Regions from separate parts of the Synechococcus sp. CBW1006 genome, predicted to be linked through region 1. Evidence: predicted binding sites of a transcription regulator. Region 1 holds the regulator's gene; each other region holds the start of a gene.
What was found. Region 1 encodes NtcA, which controls nitrogen genes in cyanobacteria. Its sites were predicted from a motif close to GTANCNNNNGNTAC; they were not measured.
Positions count from the first base shown of each region.

Region 2: urtA (urea ABC transporter substrate-binding protein) is a predicted target of NtcA. The motif match lies at 1,928-1,941, and genes of this name have one in related genera.
Region 3: H8F26_RS06920 (MSMEG_0569 family flavin-dependent oxidoreductase) is a predicted target of NtcA. The motif match lies at 1,882-1,895, and genes of this name have one in related genera.
Region 4: H8F26_RS04115 (anthranilate phosphoribosyltransferase family protein) is a predicted target of NtcA. The motif match lies at 1,359-1,372, and genes of this name have one in related genera.

Region 1 is NZ_CP060396.1:586,313-589,516, reverse strand. Features, by position in the region: gene H8F26_RS02805 (sulfotransferase) at 1-665, shown strand, start outside; gene ntcA (global nitrogen regulator NtcA) at 686-1,420, opposite strand; gene H8F26_RS02795 (cob(I)yrinic acid a,c-diamide adenosyltransferase) at 1,749-2,390, shown strand; gene dcd (dCTP deaminase) at 2,390-2,983, shown strand.
Region 2 is NZ_CP060396.1:1,238,752-1,241,955, reverse strand. Features, by position in the region: gene H8F26_RS05940 (urea ABC transporter permease subunit UrtB) at 1-421, opposite strand, end outside; gene urtA (urea ABC transporter substrate-binding protein) at 539-1,828, opposite strand; gene ureG (urease accessory protein UreG) at 1,989-2,597, opposite strand; gene H8F26_RS05925 (urease accessory protein UreF) at 2,594-3,204, opposite strand, start outside.
Region 3 is NZ_CP060396.1:1,459,058-1,462,261, forward strand. Features, by position in the region: gene H8F26_RS06905 (MSMEG_0568 family radical SAM protein) at 1-244, opposite strand, end outside; gene H8F26_RS06910 (Nit6803 family nitrilase) at 237-1,247, opposite strand; gene H8F26_RS06915 (MSMEG_0572/Sll0783 family nitrogen starvation response protein) at 1,280-1,762, opposite strand; gene H8F26_RS06920 (MSMEG_0569 family flavin-dependent oxidoreductase) at 1,949-3,204, shown strand, end outside.
Region 4 is NZ_CP060396.1:869,356-872,559, forward strand. Features, by position in the region: gene H8F26_RS04105 (ferredoxin--nitrite reductase) at 1-559, opposite strand, end outside; gene H8F26_RS04110 (hypothetical protein) at 874-1,077, opposite strand; gene H8F26_RS04115 (anthranilate phosphoribosyltransferase family protein) at 1,501-2,616, shown strand; gene H8F26_RS04120 (nitrate reductase associated protein) at 2,606-3,076, shown strand; gene H8F26_RS04125 (molybdopterin oxidoreductase family protein) at 3,037-3,204, opposite strand, start outside.

The sequences.
Region 1 (3,204 bases):
GCGCCAGGTTCTGGGACCTGAAGCGTTTCGCCCGCGATCCCCGCTGGTTCGGCCGCTACTGGTTCCTGCCGCGCAGTGATGCCTGGTATTGCCGCCTGTTTGGTCAGGGACGTCGCCAGGGCAAGCGGGTCGGCGAGATCACCCCCGCCTACGCCACCCTGGAGCGGCCGGTGTGGGAGCGGATGCAGCGTCTGGCACCGGAGCTGAGGCTGGTGTTCGTGATGCGCGATCCCGTGCTGAGGGTCTGGTCGGCGATCCGCAACCGGGTCCGCAAGGGCCAGTTCGACGGTGAGGCCGACATTGCCGCTCTGCTGGAGCAGGCCCGCATGCCCGGCGCCGTGAGCCGTTCCAACTACCTCCGCACCATCGAGACCGTCGAGGCGGTGTTCCAGCCCGCTCAGTTGCACTGCTGCTTTTTCGAACAGCTCATCAGTGATCCTGCAGCCTTCGCCGACGACCTGTTCGACTTTCTGGCCGCGCCCCCTTTGAACGAGCGACTGCGTCTGCCGCCGGCCGTCAACGTGGCCGCCGGCGGCCGGGAACCCCCCTTGGGCTTTCAGCGGGAGATGGCGCGCGACTATCTACCGATGGTGGAGCGTCTGGCAGAGCGTTTCGGTGCGGTGCCGCGGGGCTGGCTGGATCGCTACCGCAATCTGCTCAGCTGACCTGGTTGGAGTGGAGGCGGTCAGCTGAAGCGTTTGGCCAGGGCGATCGGGTCGAAGACCGTGATCTTCTTGCGATCCACCTGCACCAGCCCGTCGTTGCGCAGGTCGCCCAGCAGCCTCGTGATCGTCACCCGGGTGGAGCCGATCGCCTCGGCGATCGCCTGGTGGGAGAGGCGCAGGTCGATCGTGATCCCCTCCTGACTGGGCACACCGAAATCGCGGCAGAGCACAAGCAGAAAGCTCACCAGCCGGGAGGACATGTCCCGGTGGGTGAGGGTTTCGATCATGGTTTCGGTCTGCAGGATGCGGGAGGACAAGCCCTGCAGCAGCAATAGCCCGACGCTGGCATCGCGCTCAATGGCCTGGCGGACCGAGGTGGCGGGAGCGGTCACCATCTCCACGCGGGTGAAGGCGATGGCGTGATAAAAGCGATCGGATCGCTGCCCGGTGAGCAGCGACAGCACACCGAACAGACTGTTTTCCCGCAGCAGTGCCACGGTGATTTCTTCACCGGATTCGTAGACCCGCGATAACCGCACGGCGCCGCGACGCAGCAGATAGACCCGTTCGGCCGGATCTCCGGGAAAGAAAATGGTTTTGCCACGCTCCACGGTCTCGACGCTGCTGCCGCCGAGACCGCGCATCACTTCGAGAAGGGTGGCTCCGGCTCCGCCGGACACACCCGACCCGGTGCCAGCGGAGCCGCTGGGGGGAGGGGGGGCGTAACGGCTGAAGCCGCGAGTAGCGCCGACCATGACGGCGGGGCAGGAACTGGGAAGCTACGGAGCGACCCTGCTCTTTCTTGTAGCAACCAACACGGTTGCTGTCAGGGCCTCCGCTTCCGCTCCCGCTCGCCAGCCCCTGGCGCTCTGGGCCTGTGCGGCTGTTGACGCCTGTCGCAGCCTGTGCCGCCGTTTCTGCGAAACCGTCTGTTCCCACCAGGGATGGTGTGTGTGGCTTGTCCAGGGCGCAGATGCCGCTACATTCAGGTTTCAGCGCAGCGTCCGATCCCATCGCTTCGGTCCCTGTCCAGGTCGGCCGGAATGATCCGCTCGCCCGGCCCCATCGCCCTCCGGGATGTCCATGACCGCCAGTCTTGCCAGCCCCCAGGGCAGCCATCGCCCCTCCCAGCGGGGTGACATCTCTGTTCGGGGTCAGCGGCTGGAGGCCCGGCCTGAGCAGCGAACTGACCCTGTCCGCCCAGCGACTCGCGCTGTAGTGCCCCTTCGGCCCGTGCCTCAGGCCGAAGGGCTGCTTCAGGTGCACACAGCCCCTTTCCGCGGCAGCTTCGGCGCCGTGTTCAGCCAGGCCCTGCGCACGGCGGGTCTGGGCAGTCGCGTCCTGGTGAGTCAGTTTCTCAAAGGTGGCGTGGATCAGGGGCTGGGCCGCAGTCTCTGGCTTTGCGGCCGCCTGCAGTGGCTGCGGCCGGCGGTGCCCGCCTGCCTTGCGGCTCCCCTGCAGGCTGAAGCCGAGCAGGACCCTGCCCTGGCGGCTGTCCGGGAGGTGTGGGATTTCAGCCGCCAGCAGCTGCTGGCGGGCGCCGTGGATCTGATGGTGCTTGATGAACTGGGGCTGGCGATCGAGCTGGGTTATCTGTCTCTTCTGGATGTCACCGAGGTGCTGGAACAGCGGCCGGCTCAGCTGGATGTCATCCTGACGGGCCCGGCGATGCCCGCCGCTCTGATGGCCATGGCCGATCAGGTCACCCAACTGCGCCGCGGCTGATGCTCAAGAACGACCGCTGGATCAAGGAGCGGGCCGATGCCGGCATGATCCAGCCCTTTGAGGGCCATCTGGTGAGGCATCTCGAACCCGAGACCTCCAGCGCGCCGGTGCTCAGCTTTGGTTGTTCCTCCTATGGCTACGACCTGCGTCTGTCGTCGCAGGAGTTTCTGATCTTTCGCCATGTCCCCGGCACGGTAATGAACCCGAAGCGGTTCAATCCAGCCAATCTGGAGCCGGCCCCCCTGCATGAGGACATCGATGGCGCCTTTTTCATTCTGCCGGCCCATTCCTATGGCCTTGGCGTTGCGATGGAGAAGCTGAGGGTGCCGCCCAACATCACGGTAATTTGCCTGGGAAAGAGCACTTACGCCCGGCTTGGCATCATCGTCAACACCACACCCGCTGAAGCGGGGTGGGAGGGCCATCTCACGCTTGAATTCAGCAATTCTTCCGGCGCAGATTGCCGCATCTATGCCAACGAAGGTATCTGTCAACTGCTGTTTTTCGAAGGCGATCCCTGCGACACCACCTACCAGGATCGTGCCGGAAAGTATCAGGATCAGCCCGAGCGGGTCACCCTGGCCAGGGTCTGAACCGACTGGTAGCCCGGGCAATGAAGAGCCCGTCATCCTGCTGCTCTGCGGTCCTCATGGCCTGGCAGTCCATGAGGATCAATGGCGCCATTCTCTGTTCCGTGAGCGTCCGTTCAACCCCATGGCTCGCTGAATAGCGCCCAGGCAGGGAAAACCGCTGCTGCACAGGAGGACGGGCTGGTCGTTGATCCAGAACACTGGATCTGAGCCTGTGGTGGGTG
Region 2 (3,204 bases), 650 kb from region 1:
GGGGAGCCAGCAGACCCAGGGCCACGGTCAGCAGCAGGCCCAGGAAGAAGGCGCTGGAGACCGAACGGACAAATTGCTGCAGGATCAGGCTCACCCCCCAGGTGGCCAGCAGGGTCTCGAGGGGCCGGCCGTAGAGGCGGCGGATCACCGTCTTCTCGAGCAACAGGCCCGCCAGACCACTCACCAGAAACGCCACGGGAATGGCGATCAGGATGTAGATCGGGAACAGCGCTTCGAGGGGACCATTCTTGCAAAGGTTCTGCACCACGAAGGTGCTGTAAGCGCCAAGCATCATCAACTCGCCATGGGCCATGTTGATGACGCCCATCAGACCGAAGACCACCGCCAGCCCGAGGGCGGCGAGCACCAGCACCGAGCCGATTGCCAGGCCGTTGAAGAGAGTGTCGTAGAGAAGTGTCATCGCCGGGTACAAAAAGAGGGGGAGCGCACTCCCCCTCGTGAAAGCAGCAACCGCGACGGAGTCCGGTGGCCGAATCCCGAACGAGGGATCCAGGCTTGCCGCCCGGATCCAGCTCGATCACATCTTGAACTTGCCGGGGTTCTCCACGTCGGTACGGGTCCAGTCGCAGGTGTAGCCCTTGGTTTCCGGCACGAACTGGTTCCAGGCCACGGGCTTGACGAAGCCCTTGTCCTCGAGGATCTTGAACATGCCGTCTTTCTGGACTTCACCGATCAGCACGCGCTTCTCGGTGTGGTGGTTGGGCTGCACCGTCACCGTTCCCTGAGGAGCATCAAAGCTGACGCCGATCAAGGCCTTACGGACTTCCTTGTTATCGACCGTGCCGGCCTTCTCGGCAGCCTTGGCCCAGAGGTAGACCATCATGTAAGCGGATTCAGCCGGGTCATTGGTGACCCGGTTGTCGCCGTACTTGGCCTTGAAGGCCTCGGTGAACTTCTTGGATCCAGGGGTATCGAGGCTCTGGAAGAAGTTCCAGGCGGCGTAGGTGCCCTCCAGATACTCAGGACCGATCGCTGCGACCTCCTCCTCGGCGATCGAGAAGCTCATGATCGAGTAGCCGTTGGCGGGGGTGATGCCTGCAGCCTTCATCTGCTTGAAGAAGGCCACGTTGCTGTCGCCGTTCAGGGTGTTGACGATCACACCGCCATTGGGCAGAGCCTGCTTGATCTTGGCGATGATCGGAGCCACCTCGGTGTTGCCCAGGGGCAGATAGTCTTCGCCCACCACATTGCCGCCCAGGGTCTTGAGCTGCTCCTTCATGATGGTGTTGGCCGTGCGCGGATAGACGTAATCCGAGCCCACCAGGAAGAAATCCTTGCCTTTGTTCTTCAGCAGCCACTCCACCGCAGGCTCGGCCTGCTGGTTGGGAGCTGCGCCGCTGTAGAAGATATTCGCGGAGCACTCCTGCCCTTCGTACTGAATCGGGTAGAAGAGGAAGTGGTCCTTGGCTTCGAAGACCGGCAACATCGCCTTGCGACTGGCGGAGGTCCAACCTCCGAACACCACGGCCACCTGATCCTGATCGATCAATTTCTTCGCCTTCTCGGCAAAGGTGGGCCAATCGGAGGCGCCATCTTCTTCGATCGGGACGATCTTGAGCCTCTTATCCCCAATCTTGACGCCGCCTTCCTTATTGATTTCGTCGATCGCCATCAACTCGGCTTCGGCCACCGTGTTCTCGGAAATGGCCATGGTGCCGGAACGGGAATGGAGGATCCCGACCTTCACTTCGCCATCAAAGTCGCCGGAGGCGGACTCACCGCCGCCGCCACCGCCGCAGGCTGCCAGGCTGAAGGCAGTGGCCAATGCGGTGGCGCCACCAATCAGACGCAGGGACGATTTCTGCATCGCGAATGGCTTCATAGAGAGCTCTCCGGAAAAATGCGCTTGTTGTTGTCCGCCTCGCAGCGGTTGTCGGACGGTAAGTAGGTGGGCATTCCAAACTTTGTAGCCGCCGCTACTGTTTGTTCAACCGCCCATCAAGCGCGCATCCACAGCCGGACGCAGCTCAAGCCAGGCCGGGCAACTGCTGCAGCAGAAATCCTTCGACCCGATCCACGCCCTCACCGCTGTGGAGGTTGGTGAAACACCAGGGCCTCTCCCCACGCATGCGCAACGTGTCGCGCTCCATCACCGCCAGACTGGCCCCCACATGGGGAGCCAGATCAATCTTGTTGATCACCAGCAGATCGGAGCGAGTGATGCCGGGTCCGCCCTTGCGCGGAATCTTGTCTCCAGCGGCCACATCGATCACATAGATGCACAGATCCACCAGTTCCGGGCTGAAACTGGCGGCCAGATTGTCGCCGCCGCTCTCCACCAGCACCAGATCGAGATCAGGAAAGCGCTGCTCCAGCTCCTGAACCGCCGCCCGGTTGATCGAACAGTCTTCCCGGATGGCGGTGTGGGGACAACCTCCCGTTTCGACACCCCGGATCCGTTCCGGCGGCAAGGCCCCCGCCTGGGTGAGGAACTGGGCATCCTCCTGGGTATAGATGTCGTTGGTCACCACCGCCAGTTCCAGCCGTTGGCGCAGGCGGCGGCAAAGCACCTCCACCAGCGCCGTCTTGCCCGATCCCACCGGGCCTGCCACTCCAACCCGCAGCTTGCTCATCAGCTCCGGAACAGCCTCGAGTAGAGCTCAGCATGGCGCAACTGGGCCAGAGCAGCGCCCACCCCGCCACTCCAGAGAGTCTGGGGGTCCGTTGCGGCCAGGCTGGCGGCCTCAGAGGCAATCAGGGGTGCCAGGGCCAGTTGCAGCCGCTGGGCATCGGTGGAGCCCAAAGGCACCAGCCGCACCGCGGCACTGAGCTGGTTGGCGACCCAGCCGTAGAGATAGGCCTCCGTGAGCTCCGCAGCTCCGATTTCCAGCACCCGACCGGCCTGGGCGAAGGCGGCGGGCCAGGCGAGATCCTCAGCGGGCACCACGAATTCAAGCGCCCGCAGCAGCTGCAGCAGCGACTGACCCATCTGGCGCTGCTGGGCCCGCATCTCGCGGGCTTCCCGCATCGCCAGCAGCCAGCCATCCAGCCGGAGCAGCGCAGCGGAGTCCTCCATCTGCATCAGGCTGGACAGAGCTGCCGCCTCCAGGCGCACCGTGCCGAAGCGCAGCTCGGCCTCCAGCCAGGTCCGCACGGCGGCGGCATCGGCCAGATTGCCCTGCTGTACCAGAACCTCCAGGCCTTCCGAGTAGCTGAAAGCGCCCACCGGCAAGGCCGGGCTGA
Region 3 (3,204 bases), 870 kb from region 1:
CGGCAACCGCTCCATCGGCAGCCTGCTCCAGCCGGAACGGAGAGTCCTGGGACACCGCGTTGTAGACGGGAACCATCACGGTGGTGCCCGCGATCGTCAGGGCGCGATGGTCCGATGGACCGGCTCCACCGCGGCGCCCCTGGTTGCCGGCCACGGCGGGGTCGACCAGCCCCTGCACCTGCAGCTCCGTCACGAAACGCCCGAGGCTCTGGCTGGCCAGAGCCGGCTTGGAGGCATCAGCCATGGGTCTGGGCCTCAGCGGAAGCGACCTGCACCGTGGCGCCTGACGGAGCGTGGCTGTCCTGAGCTGCTCCTGGGATCAGCATCGGGTCCACCTGGGTGGCCGGCGTTGCGTTGATCCGCAGCCCCAGCAGATCGGGACGGCTGTAGTGCCCCACACTGTCCATCATGCGTTTGCGTTTGGTGATCAGGGCGGTGTCGAGCGTGGCGATCGCCAGCCCTTCACCCTCCGGCAGTGGGCCGGCCAGATAGCGGCCTTCCGGGCTGATCACCGCGGTGTGGCAGCCCCCCTGGAAGGCACGATGCAGGGAAGGATCGGGAGTGATCACGGCATGGTCGGCCGGATCCAGCCAGGCGGTGGACGACACCACGAAGCAACCAGCCTCCAGGGCGTGATGCCGCAGGGTCACGGCGGTCTGCTCGGAGAAGATCGGACCCACGAGCGATCCGGGAAACTGGGCGCAGTGGATTTCCTCCCCCTGGGTCATCAGGGCGAAGCGGGCCAGGGGGTTGTAGTGCTCCCAGCAGGCCAGGGCACCGATGCGGCCCAGGGCGGTCGGCACCACCTGCAACCCGGCGCCATCCCCCTGCCCCCAGACCATGCGTTCGTGGTAGGTGGGGGTGATCTTGCGGCGCTTCAGCACAATCGTGCCAGAGGCATCAATCAGCAGTTGGGTGTTGTAGAGGCTGCCGCCATCCCGTTCGTTCACCCCCAGGAGCACATGCAGGTTGTGCTGGCTGGCGGCTGAGCAGATCTGGCTGATCTCCGGTCCGGGAATCACCACGGCCTGCTCATAAAGGCGCAGATGGGAAGCACCCATCAGCACGGCCGGCTCCACGAAGGAGAAATAGGGGTAATAGGGAAGAAATGTCTCCGGAAAGACGATCAACTCAACCCCTGCCGCAGCCGCCTGCTCCATGGCCGCGAGCACCCGGGCCACGGACCCCTCAAGGTTGAACAGAACCGGACGAATCTGCGCCGCCGCAACGGTGATCGTGCTGACCATGGGAGACATCCGAAAGGTCTGAAACAGAGATCTCAGAGGGTCCAGGTGTCGAGGATGAAGGCCCCCTCCTTGCGGTGCATCAAGACAATGTCAAGCACATCAAGGGGGTTGATGGGGGTGATGCCTGGGATCAGCGCCCCTTCGCCGTGGCCGTACAGAGCCTGGAGGGCAAAGCGGCAGGCGTAGACTTTGCCACCCTGGCCCATGAACTTCTGGATCCGGGCATTGAAGTTGAGATGGCCATCAAAGGCCGCATCACCCAGCTTGGGGAATCCCCGTTGAACCCCCAGCGTGACTCCCGGGCCATACAGAAGAATCGAGGTTTCGAAGCCCTTGGTGATCAACCGGCTGGCCTGAAGAAGATTGACCAGGCCGATCGAACCTTCGAAGGCGACGGTGTGAAAGGTCACCAGGGCTTTTTCCCCGGGCTCCGCTTGGACATCAGGAAAGACTTTCTCTTCGTAATCAACGAGAAAATCGCCCGGCTGGTTGGCGGGACGGGTGACTTCGGGCATGGGGTGAGGTTGTCTGGTGGCGGAATCCAGGGCGAACCCTGCCACGTGTTTCGTTTTGTTTTATGTGGCCGATGCGACCGAATCCCTGGAGGTCGCAACCCGGCTGAGCCCGTCCAGAGGTTGCAATGGCTACCGGCCCCTGGGTCGCCAGCAGGGAAACTGGGATCTCCTCTTGATTAGTCACCCTTGCAGCCCTCGGCTCCTCTGCCGCCCAGGCATCCCGTCGTGGTGGTCGGGGGCGGCCAGTCCGGCCTGTCGGCAGCAGCCTGCCTCCAGCGGCGTGGTATCCGGCCCCTGGTGCTGGAACAGCACCAGGTCGGCCACGCCTGGGAACGGCAGCGTTGGGATTCCTTCTGCCTGGTCACCCCGAACTGGCAGTGCCGGCTGCCGGACTTTCCCTACGACGGGAAGGATCCGGAAGGCTTCATGGTGCGTGACGACATCGTGGCCTACGTGCGCCGATTTGCCGCAGCCATTGCTGCAGATGTGCGTGAGGGAGTGAGTGTGCAGCGCCTCTGCTGGCGTGACGGCACCTACACGCTCACCACCAATGCCGGTGAGATCGAAGTGGAGCACGTGATTGTCGCCACCGGTGGCTACCACAAGCCAAAGCGCCATCCCCAGGCGGAGCGGCTGCCCAGCTCCGTCGTCCAGCTGGATGCTCGCGATTATCGCAATCCTGACCAACTGCCGGCCGGACCCGTGCTGGTGGTCGGCAGCGGCCAGTCTGGCTGTCAGATCGCTGAGGATCTGTTTCTTGCCGGCCGCCGAGTGCATCTGAGTGTGGGCTCAGCACCGCGCTCACCGCGCCGCTATCGCGGCAAGGACGTGGTCGACTGGCTGGATCGCATGGGCTATTACGCCATGCCGATTGATCAGCACCCCGAGCCCAGGCTGGTGCGCCACAAGACCAATCACTACCTCACTGGCCGAGACGGGGGACGGGACATTGACCTGCGACGTCATGCCCGCAATGGCATGGTGCTGCATGGTCGACTGCTCGGTTTCGCTGACGGACAGATCGACTTTTCCAGCGATCTGGCTGCGAATCTGGATCAGGCTGATGCGGTGTATTGCCGTATCCGTGACAGCATCGATGCCTACATTCAACGGGAAGGGATTGAGGCTCCTGAGGAAGCGCCCTACCAGCCCTGCTGGCACCCGCCAGCAGCAGGCGCAGACAGCGTGGCTCTCCACCAGGAGCCCCTCGCTGCGGTGATCTGGTGCACGGGATATGCGGCCGATTTTCGCTGGATCGATCTGCCGGTCTTCAATGGCGCTGGCTATCCGGCCCATGATCGCGGAGTGACTCACAGTCCGGGGTTGTATTTCATCGGCCTTCCCTGGCTGCAGACCTGGGGTTCGGCCCGCTTCAGCGGCGTTGCGGACGACGCCGAGCATCTCGCGGAGACCATCCGTCTGCGCATGCAGCTCACGGATGC
Region 4 (3,204 bases), 280 kb from region 1:
CCACATTGAACTTGCGGGGCAGGTTGCGGGGACCATCCGGAGCGAAGAGCCGCTCCTGAATCGCGCTCACCAGTGGTCGTGTATCGAAAACCTCCTCGGGATCAATGCCGGCCAGTGGATTGCCGGTGATGTTGCGGGGATTGTCGTGGCCGGATTGACGGCTGGTGAGGCCCACCCGCTCCATCGCCGCCAGCAGCGGGGCCATGTCTTCGAACAACAACCCCCGCAGCTGCAGGTTCTGGCGGGTGGTGATGTCGGCGCTGCCATGCTCGCCGCAGCGATCCACGGCTTCGGCCAGCACCTCCAACTGCTCCGCCTGAATCACACCATTGCGCAGCCGCAGCCGCAGCATGAAGCGCCCCGGCGTAACCGGCCGGAAAAAGATGCCCAGCCACTTGAGATGAATGGTGAGGGTGGCCTCATCCAGGGATTCCCACCCCTGTAGAGCGAGATCTGCAAGCTGGGGCTCCAGATCGAGGCCACAGAAGTCGGCTTTGGCCTGCTCGAGTTTACTGAGCTTGGGCTCAGCTGACAGATCGGTTACGGGAGGGGTCTGCATAAAGAAGTAGCGCGCCCATACGGCGCCGGAACAGGAAGCGGCGGAGGGATGACGTGACCTCGAAAGCCCCACCACGCCGGCATCCAGCAGAGCGGTGGGGCCGGCGAGCGCCAATGAGGGATACGCAGCCGGCAAGAGTAGTCGGAGACGGCAGCCGAAACAGCAGCGCCAGTACCCGAATCACGCGATCGCCACATCCTGAGGCGGAAGCTTCAGGGCTCGTGTCACTACCGCTACGGAATCTCGCCGCGCCCCCATCCCAGCTCCCAGACCAGGCTGGCCCGGGACACTCCCTGAATCCGACCCGCCGAGACTCAGCGTTCGCCGAGGGTCTGCCAGAGCGTCGCCTGATGGGCAATCACCGGCGCCGGAGCCGACCGGGAAGCCGCTCCCGAGGAGCGCGGCAGCGAAGCCAGCAGCTGAACAGCGAGCGAGCCCACCACGAACATGCCAAGGAAGGCGAGGGCCACCCCCAGGGGCGAGGCCTGGGCGCGGGTGACCTGCAGCGGCGCAGCCATGGCAGCAACCAAGCTGATGAATGGCGTCAGTATGAGCGGCCCGAATCCTGGAGAGGCGCCGCCTCCGAGAGGCCTGCGAAGGGGGCGGCCGCCTGGGAGGCCCTCAGATCCAGAACGCTCCAGCCATGCAGGACACCGAGCAACAGTCCAAAGGAAGCGGCGAGACGCACAGGAACAGGGGACGTTCGGGTGACTCTCTCGGCCCACGACGCGCCTCGATGCAATGGTTGGTACCGAACCGATCGACCTGATCGCCCCCTCGCCTCTTCAGGAAAGAATCAGTATCGCTTGATACTTCTTCGCAGTGATGGGCTGACACCGTGCGCTTGGGCCCCGTGCGGCTCAGGCCACAACCCGCACAGTTCCGCATTCAGCTGTGGAAAATACTGGTGCTGGTGGATTCAGTGCCGACCGTCCATGTTGATGCCAGCCACCTCGAATCCCGCGCCAGATCCCACGACCACCCTGGAAGCCGCAGCAGCATTTGCCAGACAGCCCAGTGGTGAACGCCAGCGATTCAAGCTCTATCTCAAGAAAATCGGCAGCGGTGAGCACACCAGCCAGGGCCTCAGCCGCAGCGAAGCGCGGGATGCTCTGGAGCTGATGCTGCGGGGCCTGGCCAGTCCAGCCCAGATCGGTGCCTTCCTGATCGCCCACCGGATTCGACGACCGGAGACCCAGGAACTCGCCGGCATGCTGGATCTCTACAGGGACCTCGGCCCCGCCCTCCACACCACCGAGCGAGCGGTCAGCTTCGGCATGCCCTTTGATGGCCGCACCCGCACAGCGCCGATCTACCCGCTGACCAGCCTGGTGCTGGCTGCCGCCGGCCTGCCGGTGGTGCTGCAGGGCGGAAGCCGGATGCCGGTCAAATACGGGGTGACGGCCATGGAACTGTTCGCCTCCCTGGGCCTCGATCTGCTGCACCTGCCGCTGGCCACCGTTCAGGAGGGGCTCACTCAGCAGCGGTTGGCCCTGATCCATCAGCCCGATCATTTCCCCCTGGCGGAGCGGCTCACCGAGATTCGGGAAGATCTGGGGAAGCGCCCACCCGTCGCCAGCCTCGAACTGCTCTGGACCGCCCACCGCGGTCCCCATCTCCTGGTGAGCGGCTTCGTGCATCCCCCCACCGAATCGCGGGCATGGAAAGCACTGGATCTGGCGGGAGAGGAGGAGGTGATCACCGTGAAAGGCCTGGAAGGCAGCACAGACCTGCCGATCAGCCGGGCCTGCATCACCGCCCGTGCGCGGGGTGACCAGATCGTACGGATGATCCTCCATCCCCGTGACCATGGCTGCTACGACAACGATGTGCCCTGGCTCGAGCTGGACAGCTGGAGCCAACAGGCGCTGGCGGCCCTGGGCGGACAGGGCCCGCTGACAACGGCTCTGATCTGGAATGCAGGCGTCTATCTCTCTCTGGCGGGGGTGCAGGCCGATCTCGAGCGTGGCCTGGCCATGGCCCGGAACCTGGTGAACAGCGGCGCCGGTCTGACCCAGCTGCAGCGTCTGATCCAGTGGAGGGCCGATGCGTCCTGACCAGGCCAGTCAGGGCAGCCATTGCTTTGATTTTGAGCACGACTTCGTCGGCAACTGGCGCTGCATCCCTCTCTGTGTGAGGCGCAAACTTGATCTGGCCGGCATCAAACTTCGCCTCAGCCACTGGCTGGCGATGCCCGAAGCGGAGCGGCAGGAGCTGGTGCTCTGGGGCGACGATGCCGAGGCACTCCGGGCCCTGGCCACCCATCTGAAGCAGCGCACCCGGGACCTGCCGGATGGCGAAGCCACAGACCTGCCGATCGCCAGCCAGGAACCCTGGCAGCAGGGAGGTGAACCGCCCGTGGCGGCAACGACGGCCGCCGCCGAACTGGGATACAGCCTCAGCCCGGAGTGCTGGCTTGCCCTGTCAGAACTGGAGCGCTTCGCCCTCTGCAAGCTGGCCCGCCCCGGGCACGACCATCACAACCTGGCGGCTGCGCTGGCGGAAGTCTTCCCCTGAAGCTGCTCGCGACTGCGCCGCCGCACACACACCGCCGCTGCCTTGAGTTCAGGCTGCTTCGAGATCGGGCAGGCCTGCTCATGCAACAGGGCATTCACTTCACAGGCCTGCTCCTGCATGAATCCCCA